DNA from 2 places in the Nocardia heshunensis genome. Region 1 is predicted to be linked to the other one. Evidence: riboswitches for the same ligand, from Rfam matches in the RefSeq annotation. Region 1 holds a riboswitch; the other holds the start of a gene.

Region 1 (11,097 bases):
CTCGCCAGCGCGGCGTCGGCGGCGCGGGTGCACGCCCAGCCGCGCTCGGTGAGCGTGACGATCTTGGCGCGGGCGTCGCTCGGGTGCGGATTGCGCTGGGCGTAGCCCTTTTTCACGAGCTCCTCGACCAATTGGCTGGCGGCCTGCTTGGTCACGCCGAGATGCTCGGCGAGCTCGCCGACGGTCGCGCCGTCGGGCGCCATGCGCACGAAGGCGAAGCCGTGGCTGGGTCGGATATCGGTGAATCCGGCCGCCACGGTGCCGTGGTGGACGGCGTCGGTCACCTGTGCGGCGGCCGCGAGCAGCAGCAGCGGCAGGTCCTGTGCGTATCCGGGCATGTCAGAGATCTTGGCACTTGACAGAAAAGTCAACAAGCTTGACCATATAGTCAAGCTGCTTGACCAAAGGAGAAGGCCATGTCCGTCATCCACGCCGCCGACACCGAAGTCCACGAAATGCACGGCTCCCGCTTCACCCCGCTGATCCGCCCGAGCATGGGCAGCAGCGAACTGTGCCTGTGGCGGCTGGAGATCACCCCCGGCACGCAGGGCGTCCCGCATCGCATCCATCGGGAGGAGGCGTTCGTCGTCCTCTCCGGCGGCATCACGATCACCATCGACGGCGAGTCCGCCGTACTGGCCGCCGGTGACGCCGCGGTGGCCCCCGCCGGATCCACCATCCGCCTGGACAATCCGGCCGACAGCCCGGCCGAAGTCCTGGTCAACGCGCCCGTCGGCTTCACCGGCGAGCTCCTCGACGGCACCGTCATCACCCCGCCCTGGGTGAATTGATCAGGCTCCGATTCCTTTTCGCTCGGGTCCGGGTCAGTACCGGTGAGCGATCGGAGACGCCGGTCGCCGGACCCGAGCGAGGCAATCCCATGCGAAAACTGATCGAATCGACCCTGGTCTCCCTGGACGGCGTCGTCGAGTCGCCCGAGGAATGGGCCAACCCGTTCTTCGACGCGGAGAACAAGCGGGCGTCGCTGCGGCAGCTGGCGGATTACGACGCCATGCTGCTGGGGCGGGTCACCTACGAGAAGTTCCTGGCCAACTGGTCGGGTATCACCGGCGACGAATACTTCGAGACCATCGGCCGCATGCGCAAATACGTGGCCTCCTCGACCTTGGAAGCGGCGACCTGGAACGCCACGCTGCTCACCGGCGACCTGGTCGACGCGGTCCGGGAGCTGAAGCGGCAGCCGGGCAAGGACATCATCAAGTACGGCACCAGCGGGCTCGACCGCCCGTTGATCGAGAACGGTCTGGTGGACGGATTCCGCTTCGCGGTGATGCCGGTGGTGGTCGGCCACGGCGGGCGGCTGTTCGACGGCGTCGACCCGAAGTATCTCGGCCTGAAGCTCACGAATACAACAACTTTCGACAATGGCGTGGTCGCACTGGAGTACGTTCCGGTCTTGTGAACCCGGATCGCCAGTTCACCGAATCGACCGAGCCGCATCGGCGCGAGCTGCTGGCCCACTGCTATCGCATGGTCGGATCCGTCGACGAGGCAGAGGATCTGGTGCAGGAGACGTATCTGCGGGCCTGGCGTGGATACTCGGGTTTCGACGGGCGGTCGAGCCTGCGCACCTGGCTGTACAAGATCGCGACCAATGTCTGTCTGACCGCGCTGGAACGACGCTCGCGCCGACCCCTGCCCTCGGGTTTGGGTGCGCCCGAGGCGGATTGGGGTGCGGCGCTCGCCGACGGGTCCGGAGTGGAGTGGCTGCAGCCGATTCCGGACGCCCTGGTGAGCGTGGAGTCCGATGATCCGGCCGCGATCGTCGTCTCCCGGGAGAGCCTGCGGCTGGCGCTGGTGGCGGGTCTGCAGTACCTGCCACCGCGGCAGCGCGCAGTGCTGCTGTTGCGGGATGTACTCGACTGGCCCGCAAGCGACGTCGCCGAGCTGCTCGAGACCAGCGTCGCGGCGGTGAAGAGCGCGCTGCAGCGGGCGCGCGCGACGCTCGATCAGGTGTCGCCCGCGCGTGATCGGGTGATCCCGCCGACCGATGCCGATTCCCTCGCGCTGCTCGAGCGGTATATCGCCGCGTTCGAGAACGCGGATCTCGCCGAGCTCGAACACCTGCTGCTGTTGGACGCCAGTCTCGAAATGCCGCCCAGCTCCACCTGGTTCGCGGGCCGCCGGACCTGCCTGCCCTTTCTGGCCGAGCAGGTGCTGCCGGTTCCCGGACTCTGGCGGTTGGTGCCGACCGCGGCCAACGGCGGTCCCGCCGCCGTCGCCTACCGGCGGTCGGACAACGGCGAGGAGCTGTCCGGTGTTGTGCTCCTGGACACGACGTGCATGGGCATCTCCCGCATCGTCTTCTTCGAGGACTCGCTGCTCGCCGCCCGTTTTCTCCGCTGACCGAAGCGGGGTCCTCCCTCGCGTTTCTGAAACGTGTTCTAATTTGGAAGATCAACAATCGGTAGGGGAGGCAGCATGGTCGCGTTCTTCACTCGGGAGAACGGTCGCTACACCGCGAGTCAGATGGCGGTCAGCGCATGGTCGGACGCACAATTGGCGGGCACCGCCGTCTGTGGCCTGCTGGCCCACGAGCTCGAAAACCACAGTCCGGGAACGGACTTCCGGCCCGCCCGCTTCACCGTCGATCTGTTCAGTCCCGTCCGCAACGAGCCGCTGGAACTGCGCAGCTCGATCGTGCGGGACGGGCGCCGCATCCGCGTCGCCGACGCGAGCGTCGTCCAGGACGGCCAGGTGCGTGCCCGCGCCACCGTGCACTTTCTCGCCCTGGCCGACGAGCCGCCGGGTGAGGTCTGGCAACCCGCCCGGGAACTGCCCGTCCCCGAAACCCCGCTGGACGGGCCCTTCGGCAATCCGCCCCTGTTCAAGTCCGGTGACCTGGACTGGACCCACGATTTCGCTTCCGGTGTCAATGCGCTGCGCAAGGCCGCCTGGAACAACGTTCCCGCCGTGGTCGAGGGCCTCCCCGTCACTCCGTTCGAACGGGCCGCGTTCGTCGCCGATACCGCGAACCTGGTGTGCAACTGGGGGACCGGGGGCGTCGGCTACATCAATACCGATGTCGCCCTGACCCTTTCCCGGCTGCCCGAGGGCCGCGAGGTGGGCCTCTTCGCCCAGGATCACATGTCCGCCGACGGCATCGCCACCGCGACCGCCACCATGTACGACCGCAGCGGCCCGCTCGGCACCGTCACCATCACGGCCCTGTCCAACGCCATGCGCCAGGTCGACATGGCCGAATTCGCTGCCTCACGATCCCTCCCGGTCGAAAGGTAACGATTCGGCAACTTGCCCTACTGGCCGGTAGGCCGTCTCGTACCGTCGGTGGCTACTCACCCGAGCGCCATCTACGAGGACGTCTACCGTGAAACTGAAGCATTGCCTGTCCACTATTGCGATCGTCGCGGCCGGATCGCTGGTGGGTATCGCGCCCGCCCATGCCGACGGCGGTAAGTATGTGGCGCTGGGGGATTCGTATGCGGCGGGGGTCGGGATCTCCAACATCCTGGACAAGACCTGCTCGCGGTCGGATCGCAACTACGCGCACCTGTTCGCAGCGGCCCGCGGGTACAGCCTCACCGACGTCACCTGCGGGGGCGCGACCACCGACTCGGTGACCAGCACCCAGCTTTCCGCGGTCACCTCCGACACCAATCTGGTCACCCTGGGTGTCGGCGGCAATGACATCGGGTTCACCGATATCGTGCGCAGCTGCGTGGAAGCGGGCACCCTCGGCACGGGGTCCGGGACGGGCAGCGCGGTCCTGCAGAATCTCGGCACCGGAAGCACCAGCGGCAGTGCCGAATTGCTGCTCGGCTGCAAGAACAAGTACGACGCCTCGATGCCCGGTCGCCTCTCGGACGCCTCGGCCAAGGTCGCGAAACTGGTGTCCGACATCAAGTCCCGCGCGCCCCAGGCCCGTGTCGTGCTGGTCGGCTACCCGCACATCCTGCCCGACAACGCCGCCCTGTGTGCCGGTCGGCAACCGGTGCTGCCCGCCGACGTGGACTGGGCCCGCGACACCGTCATCGGCGGCCTCAACACCATGCTGAAGTCGCAGACCGGCACCGAGTACTTCAGCACCTACGAGATCTACAACGGTCACGACGTCTGCGAGGCCATCCCGGACCGCTGGGTCAACGGCACCTCGGTCGACAACGGCGAAGGCGCGCAATTCCATCCGAACCAGTACGGCCACGCCGCCACCGCGCAGAAGATGGCCGCCACCCTCTGAGGTTGTTCACGCGCCGAGGTCGCTCATGCCCCGCGGTGGGCGAGGCAGCTGCGGACGAAGTCCTGGACCACCGGGTCGGTGTCGGCGGCGGGCCGCCAGACGACGCCGACCCGGGTGGGGCTGACACCCGTGACCGGGCGGTAGACGATGCCGGGGCGGGCGAAGAAGCGGGCCGCCGACGCCGGAGCGAGGGCGATGCCGTAGCCGTTGGCCACGGCGGTGAGCCAATCGTCGGTGCGGTCGGTGATCGCGCCGATGCGGACCGGATGGCCCGCGCGTTCGTCGGCCGCCAGCCAGAAGTCGCGCCACGCACCGGTTTCGGGCGGGGCCGCGACGAAGGGCTCGTCCCACAGTTCGTGGAACTCGATGGCCGCCCGGGCGGCGAGCGGATGCGCTTCGGGCAGCGCGACCCACCGGGGCTCGGTCAGCAACCATTGGGTCCGCAGGGCCTGGTCGCCGGGAAAAGGCAAGCGCAGCAAGGCGACATCGACCTCGCCCTCGAGCAGTCCGGCGGTCGGATCCGACCAGGCCGCCGCCTGCCGCATCTCCACCCGCCAGCCCGGCCTGCGCCCGCTGAACTCCGCGATGATGAGCTGGGTGGCCTCATTGGCCGCGCTCGCCACGTACCCGACCCGCAGCACGCTGGCCGCCCGGCTCGCGGCGCTCCTAGTCTCGGTCAGCGCCTCGTCCCAACTGCCCAGCACCCGCGGCACCCGGGCGGCGAGGGCCCGCCCCGGATCCGTCAGCGCCATACCGGCTTTCGACCGGGTGAACAGCCGCACGCCGAGCTGGCCCTCCAGCTGTTTGATCTGTTTGGTCAACGCCGGCTGCGACACGAACAGCCGCTCGGCGGCGCGGCTGAGATTTCCCTCCTCCGCCACCGCGGCGAAGTAGCGCAGCAGCCGGGTGTCGACATCCATGCCATCAGGTTATAGATGCAGGTATTGGACGCGTGAACCCTGCCCGGCGAGGCTCGAATCATGTTCACCGCCTACCTGATCGCCGCCGTCGTCACGATCGCCATCAACGGCGGCATGGCCGTCGCCGACTTCGCCCGCGCCGATTTCGTGCTGGCCAACTCCGACGCCGTCAGCTTCCCCCGCCCCTGGATCCCCCTCGCCGGAGCCTTGAAGATGGCCGGAGCCATCGGCGTCCTACTGGGCCTCCTGGTCGCCCGCCCGCTCGGCATCGCGGCGGCCCTCGGCCTGGTCCTGTACTTCGCCGCCGCCCTGATCGTCCACGTTCGCACCCGCGTCATCCACAACATCGCTTTCCCCGGAGCGTATTTCGCGTTCGCCGCGGCGACCCTGGCGCTGGCCGTCGCGCAGTAGCGAGGCGGATCGGGCTACGACGCTGCGGGATTCGTCAAGAGGCGACGGCGCACGCGGCCGTGTGCCGATGCGCGGTCCGCCGCAGCCGGGTCAGGGCGCGGCCGGAGTCCCGATGCACGTCGAGCACCCGGATACCGAGTGCGACAGCGGTTTCCAGTGGCGAGAGCCCCACCGCCACACGCAGGGTGAGGATTTCGCGTTGCAGATCGGTCAGCTGACCGGGGAGGCGAGACGGCGGGGTCTCGTAGCGGGCGAGGCGGGCCGCGCGGTGCGCGGTCGCATGCAGGTATTCCAGGAAGTCGCGGCGCTCGGCGTGCGCGGTGGGCCAGCCGGTGGCGACGGTGGCGCTGACCTCGGTGGCCAGCCGATCGGCGTCGGGGCTCGCGCCGAGTGCGGCGCGGCAATACGCGGTGGTGAAGCGGCGGGTGTAGTCCAGCACGGCGGCCAGTGCACAGCGGCGGCCGAGTGCGGCGGCGGCGAGGGTGTCCAGCGCGGGGACGGGTGGGCGCGCATCGATCGGAGTCGGTTCGGCGGCGGTGCGGGGCAGGAACGGGGAACGGCCGGGCATGGGAGGTCCTCTGGTCAGCCGGGCACTCGCCCGGTTATCGGATCTCCCCCTCTGTCACGGGACCTGAGAGCTTCACCGCGCGGACGCGATTTGCACCGTAGGTGAGGCGCGGAGGCGCCTGCTTTCCAGAGTGGCCTGGTCGAAACGGTATCTGTACCTGAGAGATTCCGGGGAGGTTGCTCCTTCGGTACCCCGTTGACCGGGGTTCTCCCGCCACGACTCCTAGCGGCCCTGTATGTGATTGTCCCGGCGAGCCTAGACGAGAACCGGGTTGCTGGCCAGGGACCAGCAACCCGGTGGCATACGAAACGTGGCCTATCTCACCGCGGGTCGCTGAGCAGCCACTGGTCACGCGGGGTGCGGCGGCGCTCGCGGCGGCTGCCGACCCGGGCCCGCATCGAGTACTGGGCCGTGGTGTCCTGCGCGGTCAGCTGATGCCAGCCGCTGCCGCCGCTGATGTCGAACGCGCCGATGTAGCCGCCGGGCAGCAACTGGAACGGCGCGGTGATGTGCTTGCCGAAGTCGAACTGGGTGCTGCCCGCCTGGCGGAAGTTCTCGAACCAGGCCGGAAACACGAAGTCCGACACCGTGACTCCGTCGATCTGGTACCCGTACTGATCCGCCTCGCAGGCGTCGGCGACCTCGTAGGCGTAGATGGTGCCGGTGGTCGAGGCGGTGAACACGTAGGCGGCCAGGTTGATGTCGGGATCGGCGAGCATCTCCAGCATTTCGTGGCTCGCGGTCACGGTCCACTGCAGTCCGGCGTTCTGGTCGCTGCGCGCGAACACCTTTCCGATCGGCAGCCCCTCGGAGGTGAGGTCGTGGTAGCCGAGCGCGCCGGCCTGATCCGAATCATCGGAGACGACCAGCCACCAGGCGCCGGGCTCGGGCTGCTGATTGCTTGCCACGAAGGTCAGGTCGGCGTCACTGCCCCAGGCGGGGGCCCAATCCCGGTGTACCTGCGTCTGCAGGGCGGGCACCACGGCGGATACCTGGGCGTCGGTCAGTACGGTACTGCGGTTCAACACGGCAATATGTATGGCAGACATGGCGATTCTCGAATCTTGTAGTGTTCCCAGCCTCATCGGCGCGGCGTCATTCGATCTTGCTGCTGTCATCTTCGCGCGAAAATCACAGGGAGGCAGGCGGAAAGTGCGCATCATCGATCTTTCGGTACCGATCAGGTCCGGTATGCCGGTGTATCCCGGCGACCCGGAGGTCACACTCCGGCCCGCGCTCACGGTGGCCGTCGACGGCGTCAATGTGCTGCACCTGGATATGGGTTCGCAGACGGGGACGCATGTGGACGCGCCACGACATATCGACGACGCGCTGCCCACCCTGGACGAGCTTCCGCTGGAACGGTTCCTGGGGCCCGCGGTTGTGATCGACGCGCGCGCCGCCGGGGCGGGCGGGGCGATCGGGCGCGAGTTCTTCGAAGGCCGGGTGGCGGCGGGGCAGATCGTGTTGATCGTCACCGGGTGGTCGCGGCACTGGGGCACCCACGAGTACCTGAACCATCCGCATCTGACGGTGGCGGCGGCCGAGTATTTGATCGCGGTCGGGGTGCGGACGATCGGTGTCGACGCGCTGTCGGTCGATCCGACGCCGACCGAGGAGATTCCCGTGCATCGGATCCTGTGCGGCGCGCACGGTGTGATCGCCGAGAATCTGACCGGTTTGTCCGAACTACTGGCGCTGCAGGAGGCCGGACGGCCGATCGAGGTCTCGCTGTTCCCGCTCAATCTGCCCGGGGCCGACGGCGCTCCGGTCCGGGCGGTCGCACGCGTCGAAGCGTGAGGTCAGGGCCCCGGAGTGTGAGAGAAACGTCAGTGTGTCGCATTTTGCCGCGCGGCTCACACGATCTTCGTAGACTGCTCTGGAAACTGGGGGAGTCGGGGCCCCCGACCCGCGCTCGATCAGAAGGACTCCGCACGTGAATCGTTGTGCCGTAACCACTTTGCTAGCCGTTGCGGCTATCGTGACCGCCGCGCCGCTCGCGTCGGCGGAGATTCCGCTCATCGACGTCTCCACCTCCACGACGACACCGGCCGCCACCACACCGGGCACGACGACACCGGCCCCCACCTCGACCGACCCTGCCCCCAACGACCCGATGGAGGCCAACGTCACCGGGTCCTCGGGCCTCAAGCTCGGCGGCGCGTTCGGCTCGGCGAGCACCGGATCCGCCGGACCGGGCGGCCCGTGCACGGTGCTCGGCACGGCGTCCGCGCTCTCGGGCTTCGCGGCGCTGGGCTGCGACGGCTTCAAGAGCAACAACATCCAGACCAATCCCAACCAGGTGCCGGGCACCACCAAGTAGAACCGCCACCCGGAGATTCCTGTCGAGCACGACCGAGGGGCACCGACAATCGAGTCGGCGCCCCTCGGTCGTGTCGTCTGTCAGCTGCGGTCGGCGTTACCGGCCTTCCACTGGTCCCACGGAATGTTCCAGTCGCCCAGGCCGTCCACGCCCGAGAGCGTGCCGCCGACGGTGTTCTTCACGATGGTGATGTCACCGCGCTTGACGTTGTCGTAGACCCATTTGGCATCCGCCGGGCTCAGATTCAGGCAGCCGTGGCTGGTGTTGACATAGCCCTGCTGGCCCACCGACCACGGGGCCGAGTGGAAGAAGATGCCCGAGTACGAGATTCGCGTCGCCCAGTCGATCGGCGTCTTGTAGCCGCCCGGCGCGTTCACCGGCACCCCGTAGGTGGAGGAATCCATGATGATCCGGTCGAACTTGTCGCCCACGATGTAGACGCCGTTGTCGGTCGGCGTGGAGTCCTTGCCCATCGAGGTCGGCATGGTCTTGATCACCTGGCCGTTGCGTTCGACGGTGACCATCTTGGTGTTGTCGTCGGCGGTGAAGATGGTGGCGTCGCCGATGGTGAAGCTGGAGTGGATGTCGCTGTCGCCGACCAATCCATTGCCGAGATCCCGGCCGTAGGCGTTGACCGCGATGTCGACCTTGGTGCCCGGGGCCCAATAGTTCTGCGGCCGCCAGCGCACCTCACGATTGTTGACCCAGTAGAACGCGCCCTCGACCGCCGGCGTCGTCGTGATCTTGATCGCATTCTGGGCGGCCTGGCGATCCGGGATGTTCTCGTCGAATTGCACGGCCACCGGCTGGCCGATGCCGACCACATCGTTCTCGGCGGGCAGCAGGTAGGGATGCGTGCGATTGTTCGGGGTGATCGTGGTGAAACTCATAGTCGCGGTGGTGGATCCGCCCAGCCCGATGGCGGCGGCGCTGAGCTTGTAGGTCTTGCCGAACCCGAGCTGCTCGGTCAGCTGCCAGGAACTGCCGTCCTGCGTCAGCTGACCGGCGACCGGCTTGCCGTCCGGATTGGTGAGCGCCACATCGGTGAACTTGCCGTCCTCCACCTTCAAGGTCAGCTCACCCGGCGACACCCCCTTGTCCCCGTCCTTGACCGGCGCGATCACCTTCGGCTTGATCAGCTCGCCGATCGGATTGGAATCGATTGCCCCCGCCGAGGATTGGTGCTTGCTCCCCGAAGAACACCCGACCACCGCCAAAACCAGCACGGAAACCACCGCCCCCACACCCAGCAACCGCCCCGTCCGTCGCCGACCCTTCGCGCCACTCATCGCAACCCCGTTCACGTCTCGGCGCCCGACCGCACGCCTGTGCCGACCCACCACGCTTCTCCCCAAACATCCGAGATCACCCCCGTCGCGTTAACAACCCTCGACCCCCCGGAAAACGCCCAGCTCAGAGGGGCGATTTCACTTTCCGTGCAGACTCCTGTTAATGTTCTTTCCGCACCGCAGAGAGCCAAAGCGAAAGCCCAAGCCCCCGGCGGCGATACACGCGCCATTAGCTCAATTGGCAGAGCAGCTGACTCTTAATCAGCGGGTTCGGGGTTCGAGTCCCTGATGGCGCACAAGAAGAAGGCCCCGACCGGGTAATCGGTCGGGGCCTTCTTTGTTGTCCGCCAAGGGTTCTGGGTGTGATTCAGCCCTCGAGGGCGGCGGTGACTACTGCTTGGGCGAGGTCGGTGTAGGGCGGGTAGAGGGCGGCGATGAGGTCTCCTTCGCCGCGGGTGACTACGCCGCGGGGGTTGGAGAATTCGCGGAAGCCTTCGATGCCGTGGTGGCGGCCGTTGCCGCTGGTGCCGATGCCGCCGAAACCCAGGGCGGGGAGGGCGCCCTGGACGGCGCAGGTGTTGACGCAGGCGCCGCCGGAGGAGGTGCGGGTCAGGACCTGGTCGGCGAGGGCGGCGTCCTTGGCGAAAACGTAGAGGCCGAGCGGCTTTTCGCCCGCGTTGACGTGGGTGATCGCGTCGTCGAGGGTGTCGTAGGGCTTGACCACGAGGATCGGGCCGAAGATCTCCTCACGCATCACGCCCAGGTCGTCGGCGGGATCGAGGACCAGGGACAGCGGCATGCGCCGGCTCGCGCGGTCGACCTTCGCGGTGGGCTGGAGGTCGACGATGGTGCAGCCCGCGTCGCGGGCCTCGTCCAGGAGATCGATCAAACGGTCGAGGTGGCGTTCGGTGATGATGCCGGTGCAATCGCCGGTGTCGGAGAAGTTCGGGGCGTGCTCGGCCATGTGCGCCTGGGCCAGGGCGACGAAATCGTCGAGGCCGGTGCGCGGGACCAGGCAGTAGTCGACCGAGATGCACATCTGGCCGTTCTTGATCAGCTTGGTGCCGAGGACCTGTTCGACCGAGGCCGCGTCGATGCTGTCCGCGGTCAGGATCGCCGGGCACTTGCCACCCAGTTCCAGTGTCACCGGGACCAGGTTCTTCGCGGCTTCGACGGCAATCAACCGGCCGACCTCCGGATTTCCGGTGTACAGCAGGTGATCCCAGCGCTGCTGGGAGAACGCGCGAGCCAGGTCGACGCCGCCGGTGACGACGGTGACCCGGTCGGCGTCGAAGGTGGCGGCGATCATCTCCTTCAGCAGTTCACCGCAGGCCGGGGTGAACTCCGACGGCTTCAGGATCACCCGA
Region 2 (11,097 bases), on a different contig from region 1:
GCGGGGAGCGGCCGGAGTGCCGCATCGCTGAGGGCATCAACTGCTTGCATGGATTATTCGGTTCGAGGAGGAGAGCAAGGGTGAGCGAGAACAAGGACCCGGGTTACCAGGAAACGGCAGCAGAGACCACTTCGGTGTTCCGCGCCGACTTCCTGAACGAGGTCGACACGTCGCGCCCCGAGCAGACAGGCGAGCAGCCGGTAGCGGGAGTGGAGGGGCTGCCGACGGGCGCGGCCCTGCTGGTGGTCAAGCGTGGTCCGAATGCCGGTTCGCGCTTCCTGCTCGACCAGCCGACCACCTCGGCGGGTCGCCACCCCGATAGCGACATCTTCTTGGACGATGTCACCGTCAGCCGTCGCCACGCGGAGTTCCGTCAGGACGACGACACCTTCCAGGTGGTCGATGTGGGCAGCCTCAACGGCACCTACGTCAATCGGGAGCCGGTGGACTCTTCGGAGCTGCAGAACGGTGACGAGGTGCAGATCGGCAAGTTCCGCCTCGTCTTCCTGACCGGTCCCAAGTCTGCCGCAACCGATTCGGCGCTATAGGGCCGAGCGGAATGACTGGCGCAGCGCAGTGGACGCGCGGAGGCATGTCGATCGGCTCCGTGCTGGATCTCCTGCGTCCGGATTTTCCGGATATCACCATCTCCAAGATCCGATTCCTGGAATCGGAGGGTCTGATCAGCCCGGAGCGCACGCCCTCGGGGTACCGCCGTTTTCATGTGGCGGACGTCGAGCGCCTGCGCTTCGTGCTGACCGCACAGCGGGATCAGTACCTGCCGTTGAAGGTGATCAAGGAACAGCTCGAAGCGATCGACAGTGGGGCGGCGACGCTCGGGGTCCGGGAGGCCCGGGCCCGGGCGAACGCCGTGGGAGGGGTCGGGGCCATGCCCGATTCGACAGAGGGTCTCGCCGCCAACGGCGGCGGCCGCCTGCGCAGGTTGAACGCGGTGCCCGGTGAGGTGTCGCCCGAGGAGCTCCGGTTCGATCACGAAATCCGGATCACCCGGGCGGATCTGCTCGAACAGGCGGGCATCGACGAGAAGTTTTTGACCGAATTGATCCGCGCCAATCTCATTACCCCCGGCGCGGCAGGCTATTTCGACGGCGATGCCGTCACGCTGGCGCGCACCGCCAAGGCGCTGAGCGAATTCGGTTTGGAGGCAAGGCATCTGCGTGCCTTCAAGCTGGCCGCCGATCGCGAGGCCGCCATGGTCGCGCAGATCGCCGCCCCGATCGCCAAGAGCCGTGACGCGGACGCCCGCGCGCGTGCCGAGGAGACGGTCCGGGAGTTGGCGGCACTGTCGCTGACGCTGCACACCTGCCTGGTGAAGACCTCTGTGCGCGCTTCCCTCGGGGGCTGAAATCTTCGCCTAGACTCGGTATTACAGCCGGGGGCTGGCGGCCGGTGTGGGATTTGGGAGGCAGTGCGATGAGCGAAATGCGAGTGATCGGCATCCGTGTCGAACAGCCACAGAATCAGCCCGTGCTGTTGCTTCGAGAGGTTTCCGGGGATCGATATCTACCGATCTGGATCGGGCAGGCCGAGGCCACCGCGATCGTGCTGGAGCAGGAGGGCGTGACGCCCATCCGTCCGCTCACCCACGATCTGATCAAGATTCTGATCAAGGAGCTCGGCCACACCCTCAAGGAAGTGCGGATCGTGGATCTGCAGGAGGGCACCTTCTACGCCGATCTGGTCTTCGAGAACGATCTGCGGATTTCCGCGCGGCCGTCGGATTCGGTGGCCATCGCGCTGCGGGTGGGCTGCCCGATCTATGCCGAGGAGCCGGTGCTCGAGGAGGCCGGGCTGGTCATGCCGGACGAGCGCGAGGACGAGGTCGAGAAGTTCAAGGAGTTTCTCGAATCGGTATCTCCGGATGACTTCAAGGCCACGGACAGCTGACCAGTTCCTGACCTGGCGATGATTCCGGGTTGATTTCCAAAAGAGACAAAACAGTGTCTCTACCTCAGGTTTAGGGTTAAAAACACGCGCCCGTTCATGCTTGGACGGTGCCGATTCTCCGGCAACAATCAGGGGAGTAGCCTCGATTGATAGGCCAACGCTCCAGACGTCCTCGAGACACGAGCCCAGCCCTGATAGGCAAGCAGTAAGGGAGTAGTCAGTGGGAGATCAACCGCAACCTCAGGATGTGGTGCAGCCAGGGCTGTTCCCCGATGACACGGTGCCGGACGAACTCGTCGGCTACCGCGTGCCCAGCGCTTGCCAGGTGGCTGGCATCACGTACCGCCAGCTCGATTACTGGGCTCGCACCGGACTGGTCGTCCCGTCCATCCGCAGTGCCACCGGCTCCGGCAGCCAGCGCCTCTACTCGTTCAAGGACATCCTCGTCCTGAAGATCGTCAAGCGTCTGCTCGATGCGGGCATCTCGCTGCAGAACATCCGCATCGCCGTGGATCACCTGCGCAGCCGCGGCGTCGAAGACCTCGCCGGGATCACCTTGTTCTCCGACGGCACCACCGTCTACGAGTGCTCCTCCGCCGAGGAGGTGGTCGATTTACTGCAGGGTGGTCAGGGCGTGTTCGGCATCGCCGTCAGCGGCGCGATGCGCGAATTGACCGGGGCCATCGCCAACTTCCCGGCCGAGCGCGCCGAGAGCGGCAGCACGTCCGAGCGTCCCGAGGATGAGCTCTCCTTCCGCCGCAAGGCCCGGATGAGCAAGACCGGTTAGACAGTCTTTTCACGATGCGCGTCACCCGTTGGGTGGCGCGCATTTTCGTTGCCCGTCTCGGCCCGTGATGTGAAACGGAGCCCAGGCAACATATCTGTAACGTGGCGCCGCTTAAACTAGCGAGTGCGTCGCAGCCGTGCGGGAGAGTTCCGGGGGTAGCCTCGGACGCCGAAGGAGCAGCACCTCCCCGTCAATCTCTCAGGCACAAGGGACCGTGCGGAGTTTCGACGCCTCTGGAAAGTGGTGACCTCGCGTCGCCCGCCCATGGTGAAAGGGCAACGGCCGCAAGGTCGTGGCCCGAATCTCTCAGGCATCGAGGACAGAGGGGGAGGGCAGTAGCAGTGTCGGTCCCGGACCGGCCCCCGCCCACCCCCTGGAGCAGACGTGATCTGGACTCGATCCTTCGCCGACCGCCACATCGGCCCCGACAGCGGCGAAACCGGCCGCATTCTGGAGACCGTCGGCGTCGAGTCGCTGGACGAACTCGCCACCAAGGCCGTGCCCGCCAGCATTCTGGACGCGCCCGCGGGCAATGGCCTCGATGCGCTGCCCCCGGCGCTGTCGGAGCACGAGGCGCTGGCCGAGCTTGCGGCGCTGGCGAATTCGAACACCGTGGCCACCTCCATGATCGGGCTGGGCTACTACGACACCCACACGCCGCCGGTGCTGCTGCGCAACCTCGTCGAGAACCCGGCCTGGTACACCGCGTACACGCCGTACCAGCCGGAGATCAGCCAGGGACGGCTCGAGGCGCTGCTCAACTTCCAGACCATGGTCGCGGATCTGACCGCGATGGAGGTCGCCAACGCGTCCATGCTGGACGAGGCGACCGCGGCGGCCGAGGCCATGACGCTGCTGCAGCGGGCCAACCGCAAGAGCAAGTCGGTGCGGCTGCTCATCGACTCCGATCTGTTCCCGCAGACCCGGACGCTGCTGTACACGCGCGCCGAGCCGATGGGCATCGAGATCGTCGAGGCGAACCTGGCCGACGAGGCGCTCCCGGAGGGCGACTTCTTCGGCGTGATCGTGCAGCAGCCGGGTGCGTCGGGGCGGATCGTCGACTGGGCTCCGGTCATCGAGGCCGCGCACGCGCGGGGCGCGCTGGTCGCGGTGGGCGCGGATCTGCTTGCGCTGACGCTGATCACGCCGCCGGGTGAGCAGGGCGCGGACGCGTGCTTCGGGACCACGCAGCGCTTCGGTGTGCCGCTGGGCTTCGGCGGGCCGCACGCGGGGTACCTCGCGGTGCATTCGGCGCATGCGCGGCAGCTGCCGGGCCGACTGGTCGGTGTGTCCGTGGACGCGGACGGGAATCTGGCCTACCGGCTCGCGCTGCAGACGCGTGAGCAGCACATTCGCCGGGAGAAGGCGACCTCGAACATCTGCACCGCGCAGGTGCTGCTGGCCATCCTGGCCGGGATGTACGCCTCGTACCACGGCGCGGACGGGCTGCGTTCGCTCGCGCGCCGCGTGCACGGGCATGCGCAGTGGCTGGCCGCCGGGCTCGGCGATGCGGTCGTGCACCAGACCTTCTTCGACACCGTGCTGGTGAATGTGCCCGGCGGTGCGGAAGCCATTGTGACCAAGGCGAAGGGGCACGGGATCAACCTGCGGCTCGTCGACGCCGATCACGTCGCCATCGCCTGCGACGAGGTGACCACCGATACCCACGTGGTCGCGGTGCTGGACTGCTTCGGCGCGGAGATCCCGGTCGGGCCCGAGGGTGCGCTGTTCCACGGCAAGCAGCGCCCGCACATCGAGGTCCGCACCTCGGAGTACCTGACCGCCCCGGCGTTCACCAAGTACCGCACCGAGACCGCCATGCTGCGCTACCTGCGCGCGCTGTCGGACAAGGATATTGCCTTGGACCGCAGCATGATTCCGCTCGGCTCCTGCACCATGAAGCTGAACGCGGCCGCGGAGATGGAGGCGATCACCTGGCCCGGCTTCAACCGAGTGCACCCGTACGCGCCGGTCGAGGACGCGCCGGGCCTGATCAAGCTGATCGAGGATCTCGAGGGCTGGCTGTGTGCGGTCACCGGCTACGACCGGGTTTCGTTGCAGCCCAACGCCGGTAGCCAGGGCGAGTACGCGGGCCTGCTCGCGATCCGCCGCTACCACCTGGATCGTGGTGACTCGCACCGCGATACCTGCCTGATCCCGTCCAGCGCGCACGGCACCAACGCGGCCTCGGCCGCCATGGTCGGCATGCGGGTGGAGGTCGTCAAGACCCGGCCCAACGGCGATATCGATCTCGACGACCTGCGCGCCAAGATCGCCGATCACGCTGAGCGGCTGGCCTGCATCATGATCACCTACCCGTCCACGCACGGCGTGTACGAGCACGAGGTGGCCGAGCTGTGCGGGCTGGTGCACGAGGCGGGCGGCCAGGTGTACGTGGACGGCGCGAACCTCAATGCCCTTGTCGGACTGGCACGTCCGGGCAAGTTCGGTGGCGATGTCAGCCACCTGAACCTGCACAAGACCTTCTGCATCCCGCACGGCGGTGGCGGTCCCGGCGTGGGTCCGGTCGCGGTGCGTGAGCACCTGGCGCAGTACCTGCCGGGCGATCCGATGGAGAAGGGTTCGCACGCGGTATCGGCGGCCAAGTACGGTTCGGCCTCGATCCTGCCGATCACCTGGGCCTACATCCGCATGATGGGCGCCGACGGCCTGCGCCGCGCCACCCTGACCGCGATCGCCTCGGCCAATTACATTGCCCGCAAGCTGGATCCGCACTTCCCGGTCCTCTACACCGGCGACAACGGCATGGTCGCGCACGAGTGCATCCTCGATCTGCGTGAGATCACCAAGCAGACCGGCGTCACCGTCGACGATGTGGCAAAGCGCCTGGCCGACTACGGCTTCCACGCTCCGACCATGAGCTTCCCGGTCGCGGGCACCCTCATGGTGGAGCCCACCGAGAGCGAGAACCTCGAAGAGCTGGACGCTTTCATCGACGCCATGATCGCCATCAAGGGCGAGATCGACCAGGTCGCCGCGGGCGTCTGGCCCGTCGAGGACAACCCGCTGCGCGGTGCCCCGCACACCGCGGAATGCCTTGTCGGCGAGTGGGATCACCCCTACAGCCGCGAAAAGGCCGTCTACCCGCAGGGCGTCAAGCACGGCCGCGCCAAGGTGTGGCCGTCCGTGCGCCGCATCGACGGCGCCTACGGCGACCGCAACCTGGTCTGCTCCTGCCCGCCGCTGGAGGCCTACGCGGAGTGATCGGCACCTGACAGTCCGAATATCGAGCGCTCCAACGATTCTCGAATCGTTGGAGCGCTCGTCGTTTCGGCGGGTGCGGCTCGGTTCAGATCCAGTTCGGCAGTGCGTGTTCGGCGTAGCGGGAGCCGAACCCGCCGTTCGGCAGTATCTGATCGATCGCGGTGAGATCGGTCGCCGTGAGGACCACCTCGGTGGCGAGAATGTTCTCCTCGACGCGCCGTGAGTTGCGGGTGCCCGGGATGGGCACGATGTGCTCGCCGCGAGTGAGCAGCCACGCCAGAGCGAGCTGGGACACGGTGATTCCCTTGGCCCTCGCGAGCTCGCCCAGGCGGTGGACGGCGTCGACGTTCTTCTCGAAATTGCCGGGCTGCCAACGCGGGTCGACATTGCGCATGTCGGTGGGGTCGTATTCGCCCGCGGGCTTGGCGGCGCCGGTGATGAATCCGCGGCCCAAGGGAGAGTAGGCGACGAAGCCGATGCCCAGCTCGTCCAGGGTCGGGAACAGTTGCTCGACATCGCGTTCGAACAGGGAGTACTCGGTCTGCAACACCGACACCGGCAGCACAGCGTGGGCGCGCCGAATCGTTTGCGGCCCAGCCTCGCTCAGGCCGAAATAGGTGACCTTGCCCTGCTCGACGAGCTCTGCCACGGTGCCCGCGACGTCCTCGATCGGGACGGCCGGGTCCACGCGATGCTGGTAGAGCAGGTCCAGGTGATCCACGCCGAGGTTGCGCAGGCTGTTGTCGACGACCTCGCGAATATGCCCGGGGTGGCTGTCGGTGCCGTAGTCGCGGGTGAACCCGAACTTGGTGGCGATCACGACCTTGTCGCGAAATCCCGCCACGGCCCGGCCGACGATCTTCTCGTTCTCGCCCCACCCGTAGAGCTCGGCGGTGTCGATGTGGGTGACGCCCAGGTCGTACGCGCGCTGGATCGTGGCGATGCCCTCCTGCGCATCGCCGGGGCCGTAGGCCATGGAGATCCCCATCGACCCGTATCCGATGGCCGAGGTGGTCAGTCCTTGGTTGCCGAGCGTTCTGTGCTGCATCGCTATCCCTTCCGGGTCAAACCGAACTGTTTGGTTTGACGCTACGCCCGGGTATCTCGCTCGTCAAACCAAACAGTTTGGTTTGGTAGGCTGTCGGGGTGGCTTCCCAACCTCGCGCCGACTCGACCCGTGATCGAATCCTCGCCGCCGCCAAGGCCGAGTTCTCCGGCTACGGCATCGCGGGCGCGCGGGTCGATCGCATCGCCAAGAACGCCAGGACCAGCAAGGAACGCGTGTACGCGTACTTCCGGAGCAAGGAGAACCTCTACGGCATCGTCGCCGCCGAGGAGTTGGCGGCGATCGCGGAGGCCACTCGCATCGACCCCACCGACCTCCCCGGCTACGCGGGCCGGATCCACGACTACTTCATCGCTCACCCCGATCGATCCAGGCTGATGAGCTGGGGGCAACTCGAATTGGGCGGGGGCAGTGCCGAAAACCCGGCCGTCGAGATAATGCGTCGCAAGACCGAGCAACTCCGTCAGGCGCAAGCGGACGGTCACCTCGACCCGTCCTGGGAGCCGGTCGACGTTTTGATGTTCGTCAATCAGCTCGCCATGACCTGGGCCGGGCAACCAGAACTGTTCCTGCCGGACGATCCGCGCGAGCGTGCGTCCCTTCTCGCGACGCGCAGAGCCGCGATCGTCACCGCTGTCGAGCGTCTGTTTCCTGCCTCCCGACCGAAAGCCCAACCCTGATGGACAGCATCGACGCCCGCATCGACGACACGAGCAATGTCCTGGTGGTGCCTGCGGGGTTGCGGGATGCCGAGTTGATCAGGGACTTCTTCGGGATCACGGTCACGCCGGAGGAGTTTCGGTCCGGTTCGCTCGACCTTGCGGGCAAACACGTCTTCCTCGGTGGTGAGGTGTCGGCGATCGATGCGGGACTGTTGCGGGCGGCTGCCCGGGCGTTCGTCATCCAGGAGTTGTCGCACGGCTACGACGAGGACGGCGAGGGACCGTGGACCCTCATCGAACTCGGGCGGGTTCCCGTTCGTGTGCACGGGATCGGGGTGTACTACCGCCGGTTCTTCGGGCTCGGCGATGACCATTTCGGGCGGATTCGCGCGGAGCATACGTTCCAGTCGTTGACCGAGTCGACCAAACCGGGGTCGGCGCATCGCAGCGGGATCTATCTGACGCCCGTCACGCGCACCGGTGAGGAGTTGCGTTTCCGCCTGCTGCGTTGCTCCACGAACCTCTCGGGGCCGACCGAGAACTTCCGGGCGACCGATACGAGCATCGTCGAGGCTCTGAATCGTGAGGCTGACACCGTGTTCCGGGATCGGGCGCCGCTGAATCATGTGCTGGCCCAGATCTATCACAACACGCCGGCCGCGGCCGAGCGCAAGCAGGCGAAGGCCAAGATCTCCGCCCATGCGGACAAGACAAAGGACATGCCGCGCAACGGCGTCATGGCCTTCTGCACCTTCTATGACGGGCTCGACAAGCTGCGGCCGCTGACCGGCGATGGCTTCGACTACGGCCTGAAGAACGTCAGCGGGCTGACCAAACTCCGCTTCCGCCTGAAGGATTCGGTCGAACCGAGTGACGGATTCCCCGCGCAGTTCAGCCTGACCCTGTATCCCGGCTCCGTCTTCTTCATGCCGCTGACGGCCAACCGGCTCTACACCCACGAGATCCGGGCCTCGATGCTGGACGCCGAGTTGCTGCCGACCCGCCTGGGGTACGTGGTGCGTTGTTCGAGCGCCGAAGCCGTGCACAAGGACGGGCAGACATTTCTCGAAAAGGCCGGTGGCCTGGTGAAATTGGGGCCGCCCACGCAGGACGGCATGGACGAGTTGCGTCGGCTCTACGCCGAGGAGAACCGAACCTCGTCCTACATCGACTACGGTGACCGCTTTCCCTTCAGCATGAACACGGGGGACTACATTGCCCCTCGTGCCTGACATTTCGAATGAGGTGGTCACCTACGACCTGCCGGGCGAGGATGATCTCTTCGCGGAGCTTTCCGCGTCGGTGCTGTGGGAAGAACTGGGCAAAGGCCGACGCGGCGCCACGCTCACCAAGACCGATGCCGCGGGCGGTGTTCCGCTCGTCCGCACTACCACTCGATACGGTTGTCCGGCACAGCATTTTCGGGCGGTGCACGATCGGCTGGCGGAGCGGATTCAGGAGCGGGCGGGACTCTCGCTCGGCTTCGACAACGCGCTCATTGAGATCTACTCGAATGCGTACGCCACCATGGGTTTTCATTCCGATCAAGCCCTCGATCTGGCCGACGAGTCGTGCATCGCCGTCTTCTCCTGTTACCGGGATCTGGAAGCGGTCCCGCCCAGGAAGCTGATCTTCGAGGCGAAGGAGTCCGGCGAGAAGTTCGAAATCCCGCTCGCCCACCACGGTTTCGTCGTGTTCTCCGTCGCGTCGAATCGGCTGCTGAAACACAAGATCGTCCTGGACGCGCCCGCCGGGGCGGCCGACAACGAGTGGCTGGGCGTGACCTTCCGGACCTCGAAGACCTCTCTCCGGTATCGCGACGGCCGCGCGTACCTCCCGGACGGCGCGTGCCTCACTGCGGCCGACGAGGAGCAGCAGGGCGAGTTCTACCGACTGCGCCGCCGCGAGAACCGCGAAACAGACTTCGTCTGCCCGCCGCTGTCCTACACCATCAGCGCGAGCGACCTGATGCCGCCGGTCTGACCCCGAACACGCAGGCGCCCGCCGGTTCAGCGACTCGACGACTCGGCGATTCGACGGCAAGATCGATGATCATGAGCGACATCGCGTTGGTCACCGGCGGCAACCGAGGGATCGGCCGCGAAGTATGCAGGCAACTGGTGCAACGCGGCTTCACCGTGTTGCTGGGGGCGCGATCGGAGGAAGCCGGGCAGGCCGCGGCCGCAGCAGTGGGGGCGCTTCCGTTGCTGCTGGACGTCGCCGACGATGCGAGTGTCGTGGCGGCCGCCGCGGCAGTGGCGGACCTGCACGGACGTCTGGACGTCCTGATCAACAGTGCCGCAATCACTTACGACACCTGGCAGCGCGCCGAGACCGCGGACCTGGCGGTCGTGCGTGAGGCCGCGGAAACCAATCTCTACGGCCCTTGGCGGATGGTCCAAGCCTTCCTGCCGTTGCTGCGCAGGAGCTCTCATCCCCGCATCGTGAACGTCTCGAGCGAAGCCGCCTCCCTCACCGGGATGGGCGGCGGGACTCCCGCCTACACCACGACCAAGGTGGCCCTCAACGCGCTGACCCGCATGCTGGCCGCCGAACTGCGCTCCGATCGCATCCTGGTCAACTCGATCTGCCCGGGCTGGGTGGCCACCGACATGGGCGGCCCCGGCGGCCGCCCCGTCGCCGAGGGCGCGGCCGGAATCGTCTGGGCCGCAACGCTGCCCGATTCCGGCCCCACCGGCGGCTTCTTCCGCGACGGCAACCCCCTGCCGTGGTGACGAACATCCGCACCAGAGGAGAGTCATGAAGTACCTGGTCATCGGAGGCACCGGCCGCACCGGCCGCCAAGCCGTCGACCTGCTGCGCGAGGTAGGCCACGAGGTCGTGGTCGGCACCCGCCATCCCCGCGACGACCGGAGCATCGCCGTCGACCTGGCGACCACCCTCGACCCCCGCCTGCTGACCGGCATCGACGGCGTCATCGTCTCGGTCGAGCCGCCCGTGGACGATGCGGCGTCCGACGCGGTCATGCACATCGGGGTAGGCAGGCTCGCCGAACTGGCTGCCGCGCAGAAGGTTCCGATCGTCCTGGTCTCGCAGATCTACATCACCCGCGCCGCCGAACACCCTGACATGGCGGGCATCATCCGGGCCCGCGGCGCCGGTGAACAGGCCCTGCGCAACAGCGGCACCCCCTACGCCATCCTCCGCCCCAGCTGGCTCACCAACTCCCCGGCGACCGGCGTCCGCCTCGAACAGGGCGACCACGGCGACGGCCAGGTCAGCCGCGAAACCGTCGCTCGCACAGCGGTAGCGGCTCTCCTGCACCCCGAATCCCAAGGCAAAACCTTCGAACTGTACGACGCCACCACCGCCGCCGACTGGCCCACCGCGTTCACCGCCCTGACTGCCGATTGATCGGAGCGCCTGCTCGTTGGCAGACGAGCGCCCCAGCGGTCTGGGTGACCGGTGGGGCGCTGGTGGCTTACGCC

Evidence for each region. A riboswitch is a leader RNA that binds a small molecule or an ion and turns the genes downstream of it on or off. The one in region 1 is predicted to bind glycine.
Region 2: linked by a shared signal. The riboswitch ahead of gcvP (aminomethyl-transferring glycine dehydrogenase) and the one ahead of ACYVN4_RS28410 (hypothetical protein) in region 1 are both predicted to bind glycine.

The regions. Positions count from the first base shown of each region.
Region 1 is NZ_BAAGTC010000009.1:107,082-118,178, forward strand. Features, by position in the region: gene ACYVN4_RS28370 (MarR family winged helix-turn-helix transcriptional regulator) at 1-338, opposite strand, end outside; gene ACYVN4_RS28375 (cupin domain-containing protein) at 417-791, shown strand; gene ACYVN4_RS28380 (dihydrofolate reductase family protein) at 881-1,423, shown strand; gene ACYVN4_RS28385 (RNA polymerase subunit sigma-70) at 1,420-2,367, shown strand; gene ACYVN4_RS28390 (acyl-CoA thioesterase domain-containing protein) at 2,443-3,261, shown strand; gene ACYVN4_RS28395 (SGNH/GDSL hydrolase family protein) at 3,350-4,219, shown strand; gene ACYVN4_RS28400 (LysR family transcriptional regulator) at 4,243-5,139, opposite strand; gene ACYVN4_RS28405 (DoxX family protein) at 5,200-5,550, shown strand; gene ACYVN4_RS28410 (hypothetical protein) at 5,585-6,118, opposite strand; glycine riboswitch at 6,160-6,253, opposite strand; glycine riboswitch at 6,254-6,341, opposite strand; gene ACYVN4_RS28415 (hypothetical protein) at 6,439-7,143, opposite strand; gene ACYVN4_RS28420 (cyclase family protein) at 7,271-7,918, shown strand; gene ACYVN4_RS28425 (hypothetical protein) at 8,100-8,441, shown strand; gene ACYVN4_RS28430 (L,D-transpeptidase) at 8,522-9,730, opposite strand; tRNA gene ACYVN4_RS28435 (tRNA-Lys) at 9,954-10,026, shown strand; gene ACYVN4_RS28440 (aldehyde dehydrogenase family protein) at 10,098-11,097, opposite strand, start outside.
Region 2 is NZ_BAAGTC010000005.1:209,037-220,133, reverse strand. Features, by position in the region: gene garA (glycogen accumulation regulator GarA) at 81-548, shown strand; gene ftsR (transcriptional regulator FtsR) at 593-1,366, shown strand; gene ACYVN4_RS19655 (bifunctional nuclease family protein) at 1,435-1,908, shown strand; gene ACYVN4_RS19650 (MerR family transcriptional regulator) at 2,129-2,695, shown strand; glycine riboswitch at 2,825-2,920, shown strand; gene gcvP (aminomethyl-transferring glycine dehydrogenase) at 3,080-5,920, shown strand; gene ACYVN4_RS19640 (aldo/keto reductase) at 6,006-6,968, opposite strand; gene ACYVN4_RS19635 (TetR family transcriptional regulator) at 7,067-7,666, shown strand; gene ACYVN4_RS19630 (hypothetical protein) at 7,666-8,880, shown strand; gene ACYVN4_RS19625 (alpha-ketoglutarate-dependent dioxygenase AlkB family protein) at 8,873-9,631, shown strand; gene ACYVN4_RS19620 (SDR family NAD(P)-dependent oxidoreductase) at 9,703-10,383, shown strand; gene ACYVN4_RS19615 (SDR family oxidoreductase) at 10,409-11,023, shown strand; gene ACYVN4_RS19610 (DUF7144 family membrane protein) at 11,091-11,097, opposite strand, start outside.